DNA from 2 places in the Pseudoalteromonas obscura genome. Region 2 is predicted to be linked to the other one. Evidence: predicted binding sites of a transcription regulator. Region 2 holds the regulator's gene; the other holds the start of a gene.
What was found. The regulator sigma-54, encoded in region 2, starts transcription at its own class of promoters, with help from an activator protein. The targets are predictions, from matches to a motif close to GTTGGCACGNNNNTNGNNT.

Region 1 (8,487 bases), on a different contig from region 2:
TTGGCCCCTTTTACACCTCCATCCTTAAACTCAAAAGCCAATTTCCCAGCTAACTGTGAGATAAATTGCTTTTGACTAACACCACGCGTACTTAATTGCCAATTGAGACTTCCCTTACCCAGTACTTTATCAAAACCAATCGCATCGGTTAGCAATGGCTCAGCGTTAATCCCATTGAGTGCAAAGTCTGTATCGACTTGATAAGGGATCGCAGTGGCATTTACCTCCACTTTACCTTTTCCTGTGCCATCATAAGCATTGAAGCTATCCAGTGATAATACCGCTTGACCCTTATCCAATTTCACCGACAATTGATTTTTCCCAAGTGTAATCTGGCGTGCTTGAAGGCCCATAGACCGTACGACAATATCCGCATCCAACATGTTCAGCGCCGACAAGTCTATCTTAGTGTCATCCCACACAATCGGTGTTGCGGCAACCTCTTCTTCTGGCTTTGTAGGCTGTGTTGAGTTCACAGGTTCAGGTAGATAAGGATTTAAATTCAACATTCCTAAATCCACATTGGCCGCAACAGACAAACGCTCACCAAGGTTGACTTGCGCATTACCTTTGATAGCCAATTCATCTAATTTTGCGCTAAAGCTTTCCAAGCTAAATACATTATTGGAAAATGTCATCGCGCCGGTAACTTCAAACTCATTAAACGCATTGTCTTTGGCTTCCAATACAACATTTTGCCATTGCGTCAATGATTTCACTGAGCTACCCGAAACAGCCAATTCACCCTCAAAGACACTCCCCTGTTTTAAAACGCCACCGTTGAAATCTACATTCACTAATTCGTTGCGCAACTGTTTAGTAAATTTAAAGTCTTCACTTTGAATAGCTTTAGCGGGATTATCAACATTGAGCGCTAAATCAAAGCGCTGTTTTTGGAATGTTACTTGACCCTTGATCGAAAGCGGTTGATATAGAGAAGGGAGCATGACACTCAAGGCTAAATCAGTGAGCATTTCATTGGTACCCGCTTGAGCGTCGGCATACGTGATAGTACCGCCATAAATTGCGACTTCGCCTAAAGCAATATCGAATCCACTTGGCAGTGCAACTGGACCTGATTGAGTCTCAGTCGCTTCAGGCGTTTGAGATTGTGCCACCGGATCAAATAGCTGCCAATTTGGACGGCCCTGTGCATCGACCTCTAACAATATCTGCGGGTTTTGAATAACAAAGCGCTCAAGTTGAAACTCACCTGACAGTAAAGAAAACCAAGGAACATGAACTGCAAGCTGGTCCATTTTAAGCATATGTGGCGCACTTCCCGAAGGCATGTTGTCAAACGCCACTTGGTTTAGCGTAATGTTGAGCTCAGGTAAAATAGATAACTCACTGTCGCCAGAGATGGTTAACTTCCGCCCCGTTGTTTTTTCAACTTGCGACGTGATCTGAGATACTATCGTTTCTGTCGGAATTAACATGGGCGCCAATATGATCAACGTTATCGTCAATACTATGAGACCCACTAAACCTTTTAAAATCGCCTTCATCGATCATCCTTACACAGAAATAATTTTCTATTCACTATCATAGCGAGGCTGATAAAAAACCACAAAAGAAGCGTACAAGCGAATAGTAAAAAAAATAGCAAAAAAGTTTTATAAAACGGCTCTAAATTCTCTTTCCGTACATTAAGAAATTTTATAACCAATTGCTTTTATTAATTAAAATAAAAGTAGCTCTCGCCAACTGATTAACTACTTACGCCCAATTTACAATTCACAAATCGCTTTAAATAACCCAACAAACATCAAGCAGAAGTGAGCAAAACAGATCTCATAAAAAAGGCAGAATAAGGCTCGCTGAAAAAAAGACCACAAACCGCGTTGCAACTGCGCTAGAACCCGGTATGATCCTCGCCCTTGCCAGTTTATCGATACATTCGCTAAACTGAGTAGTCTAGATTTTAACCTAACCTTGGAGTATCCGCGCAGCATGAAAAAGTTGCTCATTTCACCGTCAAATATGGCTTTGGGCGAACAAGAAAGTCAGATTTACCAAAACATCTTAAAACAATCTACTGAGATCAGCTTAAATCTGATGGCGGTTAAAGTAGAAAATCACCCAGAGGACTTTCTGGGCTGGTGTTATGAGTTACTCGATGTGGCTAAAAACCGCATTAATTTTGACCTGCTGGACGACCACCAGCTTCCGACTGTAAAAAAACTCCAAGATATGCTGATCTCAGCAATCAGCTTCCTGCAAGTCAAAACGTTGCGGATCGCTCCTTGGCCAATGATTAGTGACTTCATAGCCCAACGCAGTGATGTATTGGTGCTTGAAGAGCAGTTAAAGCTCATGGAATACATCGCAACACTACGTGACAACAAGTTGCAAGACATGATAATTGAAGATCGTTTGGCCTTTGCTGGTAAACACACAGCAAAACACGATACCAGTGTGTATCAGTTTGATGTTGAATGGTTTGCATCGACAAAAAGCGCGAAAGGCTTTCATCAACAATTGGCCGATTTGCCTGGTGCTTTTGACGAAGCCCTCGCTCATATTCCGTTAGAGGGTCCAGTCACACTTGAGAACTATCAAGGGTTTACTATCGCATTTCTGAGTGCTTTTAATGGCAGTGATGAAAAACCAACTCTTGCCCCTGCAACACGCCTGCTCGCCATGCGCCGCCCTGATGTATTCACACCGATCACCAATAATCGCCTCGATGCACTGTGTCAAGCTTTGGGCGTCACCCGCTTAAACAACCGTGATTTCGAGCGTTATTGGCAAGATATCGTGCAAGCAATCGCTAAAATGCCTTGGTTTGCGATGGCCTGTGGAACCTCTGAACTTGAGTCGAAACTTGCAGAAGTGAAAGCACTACTGCCAATCTTCTTCTATTATGCTGATGAAGACACAAAAACGTCTTCTAACTACTATAAATTACTGCACAAACCAAAGCGCACTACAACTTCATCTGGTACCAAATCAGTGCGTCGCAGCAAAGAGTCTGCTGCAACATTAGTTGACAGAGCACTCAGTGATGAGTCTATGCCGGAGCACATACGCTCTAAACGAGACTCCATCATCGCCGAGGTAGAAAAAGGCAGAAGCGTAGATGAAACTATCCAGCTAATGCGTACCATATTTGGCTAATTCTGAGGACATAGCCTGCATAATAACAGTGCAGGCTATGCTATTGCGCACCAAGGATGTGCACACAGCATAACCTTTCCCACCAACAGCGCTATCGGCACTTTGGTTTATCACCATTAATTTCAACTACCTAATCAATATTCATTCTGTCCTATTTAGGTTGGCGCGGAGCTTGCGATGCTTGGGTTGCCATTGAACACAGGGTTAAACAATTCTCTCAATGGTACTCGTATTAAAAAATGATTTATTCTGTGCCATATAGGAACCATTATGACAAACAAAGCTTCTTTCTTATTGGGTACGTGCTTAGTATTACTTTCTAGCAATGCCCTAGCTGCCAGTGGCCATACTGTTTCAGCCAATGCTGCTGCCAGCTCAAATTATTTTTGGCGTGGGATCACGCAATCTGATGATGGCGCGGCTGTATCTGGTGGCCTCGATTACAGCAATGACTCTGGATTTTACCTTGGAACGTGGGCATCTAATGTAGACTTTGGTGAGACTTCTAGCACCAGTTACGAACTAGATTTTTATTTGGGGTTTAGCGGAGAGATCAAAGCGCTAAGTTATGATGTCGGCTACATTCACTATGCTTACCCAGATGCTGCAGGTGATATCGACTTTGGTGAAGTTTATACTTCTCTAGGCTGGCGCAATCTCAGTTTTAAAGCCAGTTATTTGACCCATGCCCAATCAGGTAGCAGCACAGAAGAAGATATGCTCTATCTTGAACTCAATGCCACATTTCCGGTATTCAAAAGCGCTGAGCTTGGATTGCATATCGGAAACTCACGGGGAGATACGGTCATGGAGTGGACAGGAGAAGATGACAGCTATATGGATTATGGGGTCAACCTAAGTAAAGATGGTTACACATTTGGCCTAGTCAAAACCGATCTCGACGCCGACGACGATCTTAAAGTTTATGTCAGTTACGCTGTCGACTTCGATTTGTAATTTGATTTTTGCTGCAACTCAAAGGGCCTAACGGCCCTATTTCTATGATTTACAAAGAATACTCCACCGCAGCGCTGACTCTTTTTGCTTTTTCAACGGCCTGCTCAATGTGGGTATCCCGTGCTAACGCAACACCCATACGCCTAATTCCTTGAACATCCGGCTTACCAAAGAGTCGTAAGTCAGTGTTTGGCTCAGCCAGCGCTTGGCTTAAATTGCCAAACTGCAATTGTTTGGACTCACCTTCTACTAAAATAACACTGGATGCAGACGGGCCGTGAAAGTGAATATTCGGGATAGGAAGCCCCAAGACTGCGCGTGCATGCAGGGCAAACTCACTCAAATCCTGTGATATTAACGTGACCATGCCGGTATCATGGGGCCGTGGCGAGACCTCGCTGAAATACACTTCATCACCTTTGATAAAGAGTTCAACACCAAATAAGCCCCGACCACCAAGCGCTTCTGTGATTTTGCACGCAATTTCTTTGCTGCGCGCAAGCGCAACTTCGCTCATTGCCTGGGGTTGCCAACTTTGCTGATAATCGCCATCCGCTTGTACATGTCCTATTGGCGCACAATAGCTAGTACCCTGAATATGGCGGATCGTCAACAGTGTGATTTCATAGTCAAAATCAACAAAACCTTCAACAATAACACGTCCTTGACCAGCTCTGCCGCCTTGCTGCGCATATGTCCATGCCGCGTCAATATCGGCATCAGTTTTCACCACGCTCTGCCCTTTCCCAGAAGAACTCATGATCGGCTTCACCACACATGGCATACCAATCTGATGAATTGCAGCTGTAAAATCAGCTAAATTATCGACAAACTGATATGGGGAGGTCGCCAAGCCAAGCTCTTCGGCTGCAAGTCGACGGATCCCTTCACGGTTCATGGTCAATTGCGTTGCTTTTGCTGTGGGTACCACTGTAAACCCTTCACCTTCGAGTTCAACTAAAGTCCCCGTTGCAATAGCTTCTATTTCAGGCACTATGTAGTCAGGCTTCTCTGCACGGATGATTGCTGCCAACTTATCGCCATCTAGCATCGACAAGGTGTAACTCCTATCCGCGACTTGCATCGCTGGCGCATTGTCATAACGATCTAAGACGATGACTTCGGCACCGAGCCGCTTAAACTCAATCACCGTTTCTTTGCCAAGCTCACCGCCACCGCAAAACAATACCTTACACGCAGTAGCGCTAAAAGGGGTTCCTAATGACTTAGTTTTCATACATTTTCCTGATATCCGTAAATTCACCTCAATAGCCTAAGCTCATGCTGCGTATCGAGTCCAGTAAATTATCTTCCATGCTTTAAAAACGGCCAAATGATGTTAACTACGTTTTTGCACCTGACTACACACCCGCTCGCCGTCGCCTAATTGCAGCGCCAGTGTATCTGTAATATTGAGCTCCCCAACACCTTGCGGTGTGCCTGTCATAACGATATCTCCTGGCAGTAGAGTAAAGTAGCGACAGATCTCTTGTAACAGAAGGGGCAACTTAAAAATCATGTTGTCAGTCTCGCCTAATTGTTTCAGTTGGTCGTTTTGCCAAAATTGAAATTGCCATGGCAATTTCAACTCATCTTCAGTGACTGGCAAAAATGGCGTTAAACTGGCACTGCCATCAAATGCTTTTGCGCGCTCCCACGGGTGGCCCTGTCGTTTTAACTGCGACTGCAGATCTCGTAATGTTAAATCTAAACCCAACCCGATACCTGCGATATGTGCAAGCGGATCTTTACTATTGGCATCTAGTGTCTTACCAACCAATAAGACGAGTTCAGCTTCATAATGGTGCCTACCTAGCTGCTCATTTATCGTAATCGCTGGAGCAAAATCGCAAAAAGCACTGGCTGGCTTGATAAACAATAGAGGTGATTCTGGTACAGGATTATTGAGCTCTTTTGCATGCGCAACATAGTTACGTCCAATACATACAGCTTTTCCAACTGGAAGTTGCACGGTCTCTCCTGAAACCCATTTGTGTTGATACATGGCTTTTATCCTTCACTATCAGATACATCACGCATAATTGTACCTAAGCATAGGAGTAAATCAGAGTTTGCAGTTATTATAGCCAATATACACACTCGTTATTATGCTCATCTCACCTAACAGATAGTAAACATATTTTGCCACTGTTATGGAAACTTTATGTTAACCATAGTGCGCAACAAGTTGAAACCTTTATAATCACAAGTTATAAAAAACCCACAGCAAGTAACTAGGAACCACAATCATGAAAGCCCATGACAATATCCCATTGACTGATTTTGTTGAGTACCCTCCACAAGAAATGCAACAAAGAGCGGACGACAACTTCGAGTTAATGCAGCGCAGACATACCATTCGTAGCTTTAGTGACCGCCCAGTGCCAAAAGAAATCATTGAAACCTGTATCAAAACAGCCGGACTTGCTCCCAGCGGGGCCAACCACCAACCGTGGCACTTTGTGGCAATTCACAGCAGTGATGTGAAAAAGCAAATCCGAGAAGCCGCAGAGCAACTAGAGCGCTCATTCTATGAAGGCCGCGCTGGCGATGAGTGGTTAGACGCGCTGAAGCCACTTGGTACCGACGCGCAAAAACCCTATTTAGAACATGCCCCTTGGCTTATTGCGATTTTCACGCAAAAAAAAGGCGGGATCCACGCTGATGACAAAAACACCAATTATTATGTACATGAATCAGTTGGGATCGCCACAGGCTTTTTGATCCAAGCTTTGCACAATGCAGGCCTTGCCACATTGACACATACGCCAAAACCAATGAGCTTTTTAACGGAAATTTGTCGACGTGACAAAGACAACGAGCGCCCGTACATGCTACTGATAGCCGGCTACCCTGCCGAGGATGCTACAGTACCTGAGCATGCCCTGGTTAAAAAGTCACTGGATGAGATCGCTTCATTTATCTAGTACTCAAGATGAGATACTGGGCGTAACGGCCAGTATCTCTCCCGATTTTAATCCAGATAACACCACCACCTTGTCATTCAGTTGTCGCCCTAATCGAATTAACCGTCTTTGTTTTATCCCCTGTTCAACGACATATACCATGCTCAATTGCCCAGTTTGATAGACAAGCTGACGCGGCACCACGACTCTCGATACAAGCTCAGTCGGCAGAGTAATTTGCGCATACATGCCAGGTTTTGCTCCCTTCGGTGGCGTGATGTCTAATTTTATTTCGAACTGCCTAGCAAGGCTATCTGCCACCGGGACTATTTCACTGACGTGGCCTATCACAGACTTGCCCAGCGCATCTAATTTCACTTGTAATGGCTCACCTATACTCAGCTGACCTGCCAAGTTTGAGCGCACTGCACCGCTAATTTGTAAGCTAGCAGGGTTAAATATTTCTACAATCGGCACGCCGGGGCTCAGCATAACGCCGGGTTCTTGTAATCGCTCTACGACCAAACCTGCTATCGGCGCACGCAGTTGAGTGTAACTTAAGGCAACTTGTGCACCATTTAATTGCTCGCTCAGTGCTAGATGACGCGCTTCCAATTCATCAACCTTGCTTTGCCGCTCGTCAATAATATTTTTTGCAATAAGACCTTTAGCAAATAGTGCGTCACTGCGCGTCAGTTGTTTTTTGGCTTGCAGCAATTGAGCTTCATTGGCTTTACTTTGCGCCCAGATCTCTTGCAATGCCGCACGCAGCTCTGCACCGTCCAGTGTCGCCAATAGTTGACCTTGTTTGACTAACTGACCAGCCCGGACTTCGAGTGTCTGCAATTGCGCTAAGATCCGACTCGCAACGAGCGTATTTTCACGTGCAACCACACTTGCACTGACAATATCACTCGATGCCACAGGCTGTGCTTGCACGATATATTGATCCCCCTGATATGGCTCAGGTTTGGCACGCAGCAGGGGCTTGCGTTTCTCATCAAGTACACCGGAAAAGGTGGCCAATAAAATACCTAAGGCTGCAAATGCACCCAACGCGACCCACTTTTTATTCACTAAGTGCATTTGATTTCTCCTGCTGTGAGTTGTTCGAAAATACCAAGAAGTACACCACTGGCACCACCACCAGTGAGAGCATCGTTGATGCCAATGTACCGAATATAATAGCTAGCGCCAATCCGCTAAATACCGGGTCTAAGATGATCACTAAGTTCCCAAGCATGGTCGTTCCAGCCGTTAACAACACTGGTCTCATACGTACTTCGCCCGCTTGGTAAAGCGCTTCTTTAATCTCCACCCCTTGGGCGCGTTGCTGATTTACATATTCCACTAAAATTAAGCTATTTCGTACCACTATCCCAGCCAATGCGATCATCCCAATCATAGCTGTGGCAGTGAACAAAATAGGTTCCGGTGCATTGGCAATGGTGCGCTCACCAAACTGATTCAATAACCAAAAACCGGGCATGATCCCAATCATAGT
Region 2 (8,487 bases):
ATTGCCAAAGGGCAACCACTCCTGCGATTAACAAAGACCACAGCACGCCATTGAGCGCGCCGATCGCCAGCTCTTTACCAAGTAAAAACCTTTGGTTAGTTTGATTGACATGACCTAAGGCAATACCACGGATAACCAAGGTTAAGGTCTGGCTACCTGCAACTCCCCCCATGCTGGGTACTATGCCATTGAGTACTGCTAAAATAGGTAAAATGTCGAGCGTACTTTCAAAAAAGCTGGCGACAAAGGCTGCAAGTAGTGCTGTCAGTAAATTGATCCCAAGCCAAATTGAGCGCCTTTGGCTACTTTTCATTACTGGTGCAAAGGTATCTTCTTCATCCTCTAGACCAGCCATACTCATTAAACTATGTTCGGCATCTTCTCTAATTACATCGACGATATCATCAATGGTGATCCTGCCTAATAACTGCGTTTGATCATCGACTACTGGTGCCGAAATCCAATTGTGGCGCTCAAATAGCTGTGCAACTTCACTTTCGGGCATTGTCACAGGGATCGTTTCTCTTTCCTCGTTCATCAGCTCTTGTACGAGCTTGTCAGGAGGGTTGGTCAATAAAATACCAATGGATAAAGAGCCCAAAAAGCGGTTTTCTTTGTCGACGACATAAAGATCGTCGGTACCTTGTGGTAACTCTTCTTTTAAGCGCAAATAGCGCAGCACCACATCTAAACTCACATCAGGTCGTATGGTGATGGTATCACCATTCATCAATGCACCAGCAGAGTCTTCATTGTAAGACAGTGCGAGCGTGGCTCGTGCTCTGTCTTGGCTATCCATCGCACTGATAACATCTTGATAGACAGGGACAGGCAAGCTTCGCAGAACCTCACCCAAGTCATCATCGTCCATATCTTCGGTGGCTGCCGCGATTAATTCGGGCTCCATTTTGGCGATTATGCTAAGTCGAACGTCTTCTGAGAGCTCTTCAAGTACATCCCCTTGAATATCGGGGTCAACTAACTGCCATAAGGCCGTTCTTATTTTATGAGGCGATGACTCGAGTAGTAGTGCTGTATCACATGGCGGGATCTCTGCCAATGTCTGTCTGACTTGAACAAACTGTCCACTGTTTATTGCTTTTGTTACTTGCTGTAATTGTTCCAGTGTATAGTCTTGTTCAAAAACGTCAGGCATAGGCTTCCAAATTTCAATTTAAGAATAAGTGATAGTGTGTTTTGATTAGTCATCTAGGACAACTAATGTTACCCCTTTAGGGTAATGACAGTGATTAACCTTGTGGTCAATACTGCTCTCACATTCCAAAGGCATGGCACTCAAAACAAATAGATTTGGGAGAGCCTATCTGCGTCGCGCCATATTACTGTAAAAGTGAAAATAATATAATGATTATAGCTGCTTAAATTAAAAGTATTGTATTACAGTTTATTTGCATTAACAGAGCTGTCGGGATAAAAGTAGTATCCTTATAGTTCACTTGAAGCTAGATCTTATTCAGATTCATGGAACTTATCTTCAATGAGATTTCCAATTGCAAGCAAAGCGTCTTGCGCATCGGGACCTGTGCAGGTTACTTTCACTTCTTTTCCCTGGCTGCTCTCTAGTAGCAATAGAGCCAATACGCTGTCTCCTGGCGCGCTTTTATCGCCTTGGTGTAGCGTAACTTGAGCGTTAAATTGAGTAGACAACTGTGCTAGAACTGTTGCTGCTCGAGCATGTAGACCCAGCTTATTTTTTATAAGAAAAACGCCCTCGTATTCTCGCCTCATTACTCTTGTTCTCGGTGACGAATCTTGACATTGGAGTGAGTTCTTTGAAAACGCTCTCCCAGTGTTTGAGCCAAGTATACAGAGCGGTGTTGCCCACCAGTACAGCCGATGGCGATTGTTAAATAGCTACGATTATTACGCTCTAAGTGTGGTAACCAAGTTTGCATGAAGGTTTGAATTTGCCAAACAAACTTTTGAACTATGCTATGGCTTGATAAATAATCAATTACGGGCTGATCTAAGCCTGTTAAGGGTTTTAATTCTGGTTCCCAATGCGGGTTTGGTAAAAAACGTGCGTCGAAGACGTAATCAGCCTCTTTAGGGATGCCGTGCTTAAAGCCGAATGATTCGAACGTGATAATAAGCTGCTTGTCTTTTTGCCCGAGGATTTTTTCACGTACACTCTCTGCTAACTGATGAACACTGAGATCTGTGGTATCTATGGTGACATCGGCACGGCGGATTAACACATCAAGTAAGTTGCGTTCTTGTTTTATGGCCAAGTCTAGTGGTAAGTCGTTTAATGACAGCGGGTGTAAGCGTCGAGTTTCTGAAAAGCGCTTTACCAGAGTTTGATCATCACAATCTAAATAAAAAACACGTGGATTCGCAAACCCAGGTAAATACTCTAAGATATCATGAAATTCTTGCTGCTCTTTAGGTAAGTTTCTTACATCAATGCTTACCGCAATTTTGTTGTAGCTGTCTGAGACACTGCGAACTAGAGCTGGCAGCAGGTTAACTGGAATATTATCAGCGCAGTAATAACCTAAGTCTTCTAAAACTCTTAACGCAACAGATTTACCTGAACCAGAGCGGCCACTGATAATTATGAGTTCCACGTTTAATTCCTATTATTTATCAAACTCAACAAGGACTTGATGAAGCTCGCTATCATTACTTGCTTGCCTAAGTCGTTTACAAAAAGCTTTGTTATTTAGTTTACCAGCGATACTAGCTAAGGTCTCTAAATGTTGTTTATTTTCACCATCTGGTACGATGAGTGCAACAAAAATGTCTACATTGCGATCGTCATAGGCATCAAAAGGAATGGCTTGTTGATTTACAAGTATGATGGCAACAATATTATTTAAACCTGGCAATCTACCATGTGGGATCGCTATCCCTTTACCTATCCCTGTACTGCCAAGCTTTTCGCGGCATAAAAGTGCCTCAAGAATCTCATGTTGATTGGCACTTGGAATTTTTTGCTGCGCCAACTCACTAATATATTGAAGTATTCTTTTCTTACTATTAAAAAGGACCGCAGCTTTGCTACAGTCCTCGGAAATGAGTGTGCTAAGTTTCATGATTTAGTGTCGAGTTAGCTTCTCTTTATGTTTAATCACTTGTCGGTCTAGCTTATCAATCAAACCATCAATTGCTGCATACATATCTTTATGTTCTGTAGAAGCGAACAATTCACCTCCGTTGACATGCAATGTGGCTTCTGCTTTTTGTATGAGTTTTTCGACATCTAAGATTACATGTACGTTGTTGATGTGATCAAAATGCCTTTCTAGCTTCGCAAACTTACTCGTTACGTAGTCTCTTAATGAATCGGTAATTTCTACATGGCGACCAGTTAAATTTAGTTGCATAAGCATTTTTCCTTCTTTTGTTACGCCTAAATCAAGCTCTTACGTTGATTAGACGGTGGAATAGCCAAAGACTCTCGGTATTTGGCAATAGTACGTCTTGCCACCTTAATACCTTGATCAGCTAATACATCTGCAATTTTGCTATCACTCAAAGGTTTAGCTGAGTTTTCAGCTGCAATTAGCTTTTTGATGAGTGCTCGGATTGCTGTGGAAGAGCATTCACCACCATTCTCGGTACTAACGTGGCTCGAGAAGAAGTATTTCAATTCGTAAATGCCACGAGGCGTGTGCATGTATTTTTGCGTTGTTACTCGAGATATTGTCGACTCGTGCATGTCAACCATTTCAGCAACATCATTGAGTACCATAGGTCTCATTGCCTCAGGGCCATGTTCAAAGAATGCCTGTTGTTGCTGCACAATGCAATTAGTAACTTTCAATAAAGTTTCATTTCTGCTTTCAAGGCTTTTAATAAACCACTTTGCTTCTTGTAAATGAGAGCGAATAAATTGACTGTCACTGCTTGATTTTACAGAGCGAGACATTGCAGCGTAATGATCGTTAACTCTTATTTTAGGCATAGAGTCAGGGTTTAGCTCTACAACCCAACGCCCCTTGACCTTTTTCACTGAGACATCAGGGATCACGTAATCGGCTTCTTCTTGCACTATACTTGCCGCGGGCTTAGGGTTTAAGCTGTGGATCAACGTCATCACTTCTTTTAGCTCACCTTCTTTGAGCTTTGTTTTCTTCATGATAGTACGATAATCACGATTCGCTAATAGATCGATATGTTCATCGATAACTAACTTGGTTTGTTCAAGCCAAGGGGTGTCTGCTGCAAATTGATTGAGTTGTACGATTAAGCATTCCTGAAGGCTTCGAGCGGCGATGCCTACTGGATCAAAGAGTTGGATGCGTTTTAATACAGCTTCAACTTCATCGAGTTCGACGGGATCTTGATCATTGTCTAGATTCAAGCTTTCTAAAATGTCTTCACACGATACGGTTAAAATGCCAGAATCATCGACCCCCTCTACAATTGACAGTGCGATCAGTCTATCCGTCGCGCTAAATGGCGTGAGCTCAAGCTGCCACATCAAATATTCTTGCAAGCTTTCTGTTGTTTGCCCTTGGTAAACACTTTCATCCTCAGGCATAGGTCCTGATGAACTAACCGGTGCCGCACTGATGTATTCATCCCAAGTAACATCCATCGCCATCTCATCGCTGAGTGTCTCTTTATTTAGAGCTGTGTCAGTGTCTTGCTCATAATCACTGAGCTGCGGCTCAGGGATCTCCTCAGAACTGGACTCCGCTTTTTCGCTTGTCTGTGATTGCTCTTGCGTTTTATCTAGACCGTTGTCAAAAGACTCTTGTTCGTTTTCTTCTACTTCCAATAAAGGATTGCTGTCCAGCGCTTCTTGAATTTCTTGCTGGAGGTCTAATGTGCTCAACTGCAGCAGGCGAATCGCCTGCTGCAGTTGTGGTGTCATTGTTAATTGCTGCCCCATGCGCAGCTGTAGCGATTGCCTCATGTATCTCTAACAATCCTTTCTGTTGTTACGCTTATTCTTAACTATAGCCTGAATTGTTCGCCTAAGTAGACATCTCGGACTGTTTGATCCGCTAAAACATGTTCAGGACTACCTGAAGCAATTAATTCACCATGGGAAACAATATAGGCTTTTTCACATACATCCAATGTTTCACGCACATTGTGATCTGTGATCAACACACCGATTCCACGGTTTTTTAAATGCTCAATAATTTTCTTTATATCTAACACTGAAATGGGATCAACGCCAGCAAAAGGCTCATCTAATAGAATAAATTTTGGATCTGCGGCTAAAGCGCGAGCAATTTCGACTCGACGACGCTCTCCACCGGAAAGCGCCATTCCTAAACTAGAGCGAATATGTTGAATATTAAATTCGTCCAATAATTCGTTTAATATCGTTTCACGCTGAGCTTTATTTAGGTCTTTACGAGTTTCCAAAATAGCCATTAAATTTTGATAAACCGTCAACTTTCTGAATATCGATGACTCTTGTGGTAAATAGCCTATCCCCATACGTGCACGGCTGTGCATTGGCAGTAGGGTGATGTCTTGCTGATCAATGTGAATGCTGCCTTTGTCACTTGGCACTAAACCGACAATCATATAAAAAGTGGTGGTTTTACCTGCGCCATTAGGCCCTAGCAAACCCACAATGCTCCCAGCTTCAACACTTAGTTCGACATTTTTAACAACTTGTCTGCCTTTGTAGCTTTTGGCGAGTGCTGTGGCTTTTAGTGTGCTCACTGTTGCTCCTTGTTACCATCTTGTTTTTTGTCAACAGGGAGTAAGACTGTTCTTACGCGCTTACCTTCGTCATTGGCTTTTTGTGCGCTGATCAGCTGTTTTTCCATATCATAGAGTATTTCTTGAGCGGAAATCTTTTGGCCTGCTTGGCTGATCTCTGCGTTACCCTTGATTGTCAGCAGGCGATTTGCGACATCATAGCGCACTTCATTGGCGCTGGCTTTTAAGAGTGAGCCATCAGTTTGTCGTTCCTGAAAGATTGCGGGAGAGCCAGTCGCAACTAACAATTGTTTATTCTCGCCTAGCTCTTCTCGCCGATGTACTTCAAGGCGATCTGCAAAGATCTTTCTCTGGCCATGAATAATTTCGACATTTTCTTCAAATACGCCGATGTTAGTCTGTAATTGTGCTTGCTGCTTGCCTGAACTGATAATGACTTGCTCTTGGTTACTATTAGCGAATACGCTATGTGGCAGTAGTCCAATAGCACAAGTAAATAGTAGGGTTGCACTTAGTTTATTGCTTATCATAAATCGTTTCGGTGTGGTTGATGAGTTCAATGACCTCAATATTGAGATCGGCGATAAGGCCTTTTCCAGTAATTGTTACACTTGGGCCTGTAATGACCACTGGCTGCTCTGAGCGCATCATCCGGTTGGTTATTTCGAGCCGGAGGTTGTCTGCGTCAATGTGCGTGATCATTGCTGTTTCATTCAAGTTGGTTGCTTTAACGTTACCTTCTAAAATTAAGGTATCGTTTTCGTATAAAGTGGCTTCGTTCGCTGCGAGTTGCCAGTTGTGCTGCCCATTATGTAAGACAAAAATAGGGGCCTCAAAATGACTAAACCCCAGCTCCTGATAGAGCTCCATTCTTTTTGCTGTAATTTGGTAGCTGAGCTGCCCATTTTCAGCAAAAGAAGTCTGTTTCAAATCAACAGCGACATAATCAGGCTTGGCAATCGTTTCTTCTTGTTGTTGAGATTGCTGCTCTGTTTGTATTAAAAAAGGATACCAAAGCCACAGCATGGTAGCGCCGAAAACTACGAGTAGTATGACTCGTAAATTAGTCATGTACTGCTCCCATTAGAGAGTAACTCGTTGCCCTGACTTAACATCAACAAGTCAGTTAGCTCCCGGACGGCGCCAAAACCTCCCGGCATCATAGTCGTGTAATGAGCTAAGTTTTTCACCAGTGGATGCGCGTCAGCAACCGCCACTGCAAAGCCAACTTGTTGCATGACTGGAATATCCGGTCCATCGTCACCAATATAGGCGATTTGCTCGTTAGTTAAATTGAGTTCGGCCTTTAACTTGTCATAAGCTTGCAGCTTGTTTTCTTGGCCTTGGAAAATATGATTAACGTTTAGGCTAGTCATTCGCTGCTTAACGATTTCTGAATGGCGACCTGTGATCACGGCTACTTCAATACCTGACTCAATGAGAGCTTTAACCCCAAAACCGTCTTTGGTATTAAATGCTTTTAGTTCTTCACCTTGATTTCCTAAGTAAATGCGACCGTCAGAAAATACGCCGTCAATATCACAAATTAGCAGTTTAACTGCTTTAGCTCTGTCATTTATTTGAGATGTGATGGGTTGATAAAGCTCACTAAACTGCATGTTATAATACTCCCGCGCGCAATAAATCTTGAGTGTTTAGTGCCCCAATAGGATGTTGGTTTTCATCGATCACAATGAGGCCATTAATTCGTTTCTTTTCCATAATATTGAGTGCTTCAGCTGCAAGCATATCTGGTGAAGCTGTAGTACAGCAAATCGTCATTACCGAATCAATAGTATCATTATGTAGATCAATTTTTTGCTCAATAACACGGCGTAAGTCACCGTCAGTAAATAGACCGCACAGTTGGCCTTGCTGATTGACGATAGCGGTCATGCCGAGCCCTTTGGCTGACATTTCAAATAGCGCGTCTTTTATTGAGCTACCTGCCAGTGTTTTGGGTACCCCGTCACCTTTGTGCATAATCTCTTCTAACGTAAGGAGAAGGCGTTTTCCAAGACTGCCGCCGGGATGTGACAGTGCAAAATCATCCGCGGTAAAGCCTCTGGACTCGAGCAGTGCTACAGCCAGTGCATCTCCCATTACCAGTGTAGCTGTGGTGCTAGCTGTGGGCGCTAACCCTAACGGACAAGCTTCTTTAGAAACCTTGATGCAAAGATGGACATCAGCTTGCTGTGCCATGGTCGATTGCTCATTGCCTGTCATGCTGATTACATGTGCACCAATTCGCTTAATAACGGGGATGATACCGATTACTTCACCAGTTTCGCCAGAGTTTGATATCAGCAAAACGACGTCATCTGATGTGATCATGCCCAAATCGCCGTGGCTCGCTTCTCCGGGGTGAACAAAGAAAGAGGGTGTACCTGTACTCGCTAATGTAGCGGCAACTTTATTACCGATGTGGCCAGATTTGCCCATACCGATAACAATGACGCGCCCTTTGCAGTTCAGCATAAGTTCGCAGGCGTTAGCAAAGCTAGTGTCTATGAATTTGTTTAACTCACTAATTGCTTGTTGTTCAATTTCCAATACTCGCTTTGCAGATTCAATAAATGACAGGTGCTTCATGCCAACTCCTAAATAATGGCGTACATATAGCCAATAAACGCAGCGAGTAACACGCCACCTTCTAGACGATTAATTTGTCGCTTGCCTCTGAGGTTTACACTCATCACAATGAGCGCGATCGTCGCACCCAGCATTACGTAGATATCTCGCTGTGCGATGTTCATATCGAGTGAAGCCGGGTTTAAAATACCAGCAATAGACAATACAGCGAGGATATTGAAAATATTCGAGCCAATGATG

Region 1: the regulator sigma-54 is predicted to act here: its motif matches at 3,280-3,298, upstream of QNM18_RS26440 (TorF family putative porin).

The regions. Positions count from the first base shown of each region.
Region 1 is NZ_JASJUT010000020.1:16,402-24,888, forward strand. It holds gene QNM18_RS26430 (AsmA family protein) at 1-1,508, opposite strand, end outside; gene QNM18_RS26435 (hypothetical protein) at 1,954-3,120, shown strand; gene QNM18_RS26440 (TorF family putative porin) at 3,391-4,077, shown strand; gene purT (formate-dependent phosphoribosylglycinamide formyltransferase) at 4,127-5,314, opposite strand; gene QNM18_RS26450 (fumarylacetoacetate hydrolase family protein) at 5,417-6,082, opposite strand; gene QNM18_RS26455 (nitroreductase family protein) at 6,327-7,004, shown strand; gene QNM18_RS26460 (efflux RND transporter periplasmic adaptor subunit) at 7,008-8,069, opposite strand; gene QNM18_RS26465 (efflux RND transporter permease subunit) at 8,053-8,487, opposite strand, start outside.
Region 2 is NZ_JASJUT010000011.1:92,509-100,995, forward strand. It holds gene mgtE (magnesium transporter) at 1-1,156, opposite strand, end outside; gene QNM18_RS20930 (HPr family phosphocarrier protein) at 1,471-1,749, opposite strand; gene rapZ (RNase adapter RapZ) at 1,749-2,591, opposite strand; gene ptsN (PTS IIA-like nitrogen regulatory protein PtsN) at 2,604-3,059, opposite strand; gene hpf (ribosome hibernation promoting factor) at 3,063-3,350, opposite strand; gene QNM18_RS20950 (RNA polymerase factor sigma-54) at 3,377-4,888, opposite strand; gene lptB (LPS export ABC transporter ATP-binding protein) at 4,930-5,655, opposite strand; gene lptA (lipopolysaccharide transport periplasmic protein LptA) at 5,652-6,182, opposite strand; gene lptC (LPS export ABC transporter periplasmic protein LptC) at 6,172-6,726, opposite strand; gene kdsC (3-deoxy-manno-octulosonate-8-phosphatase KdsC) at 6,723-7,274, opposite strand; gene QNM18_RS20975 (KpsF/GutQ family sugar-phosphate isomerase) at 7,276-8,247, opposite strand; gene QNM18_RS20980 (calcium/sodium antiporter) at 8,256-8,487, opposite strand, start outside.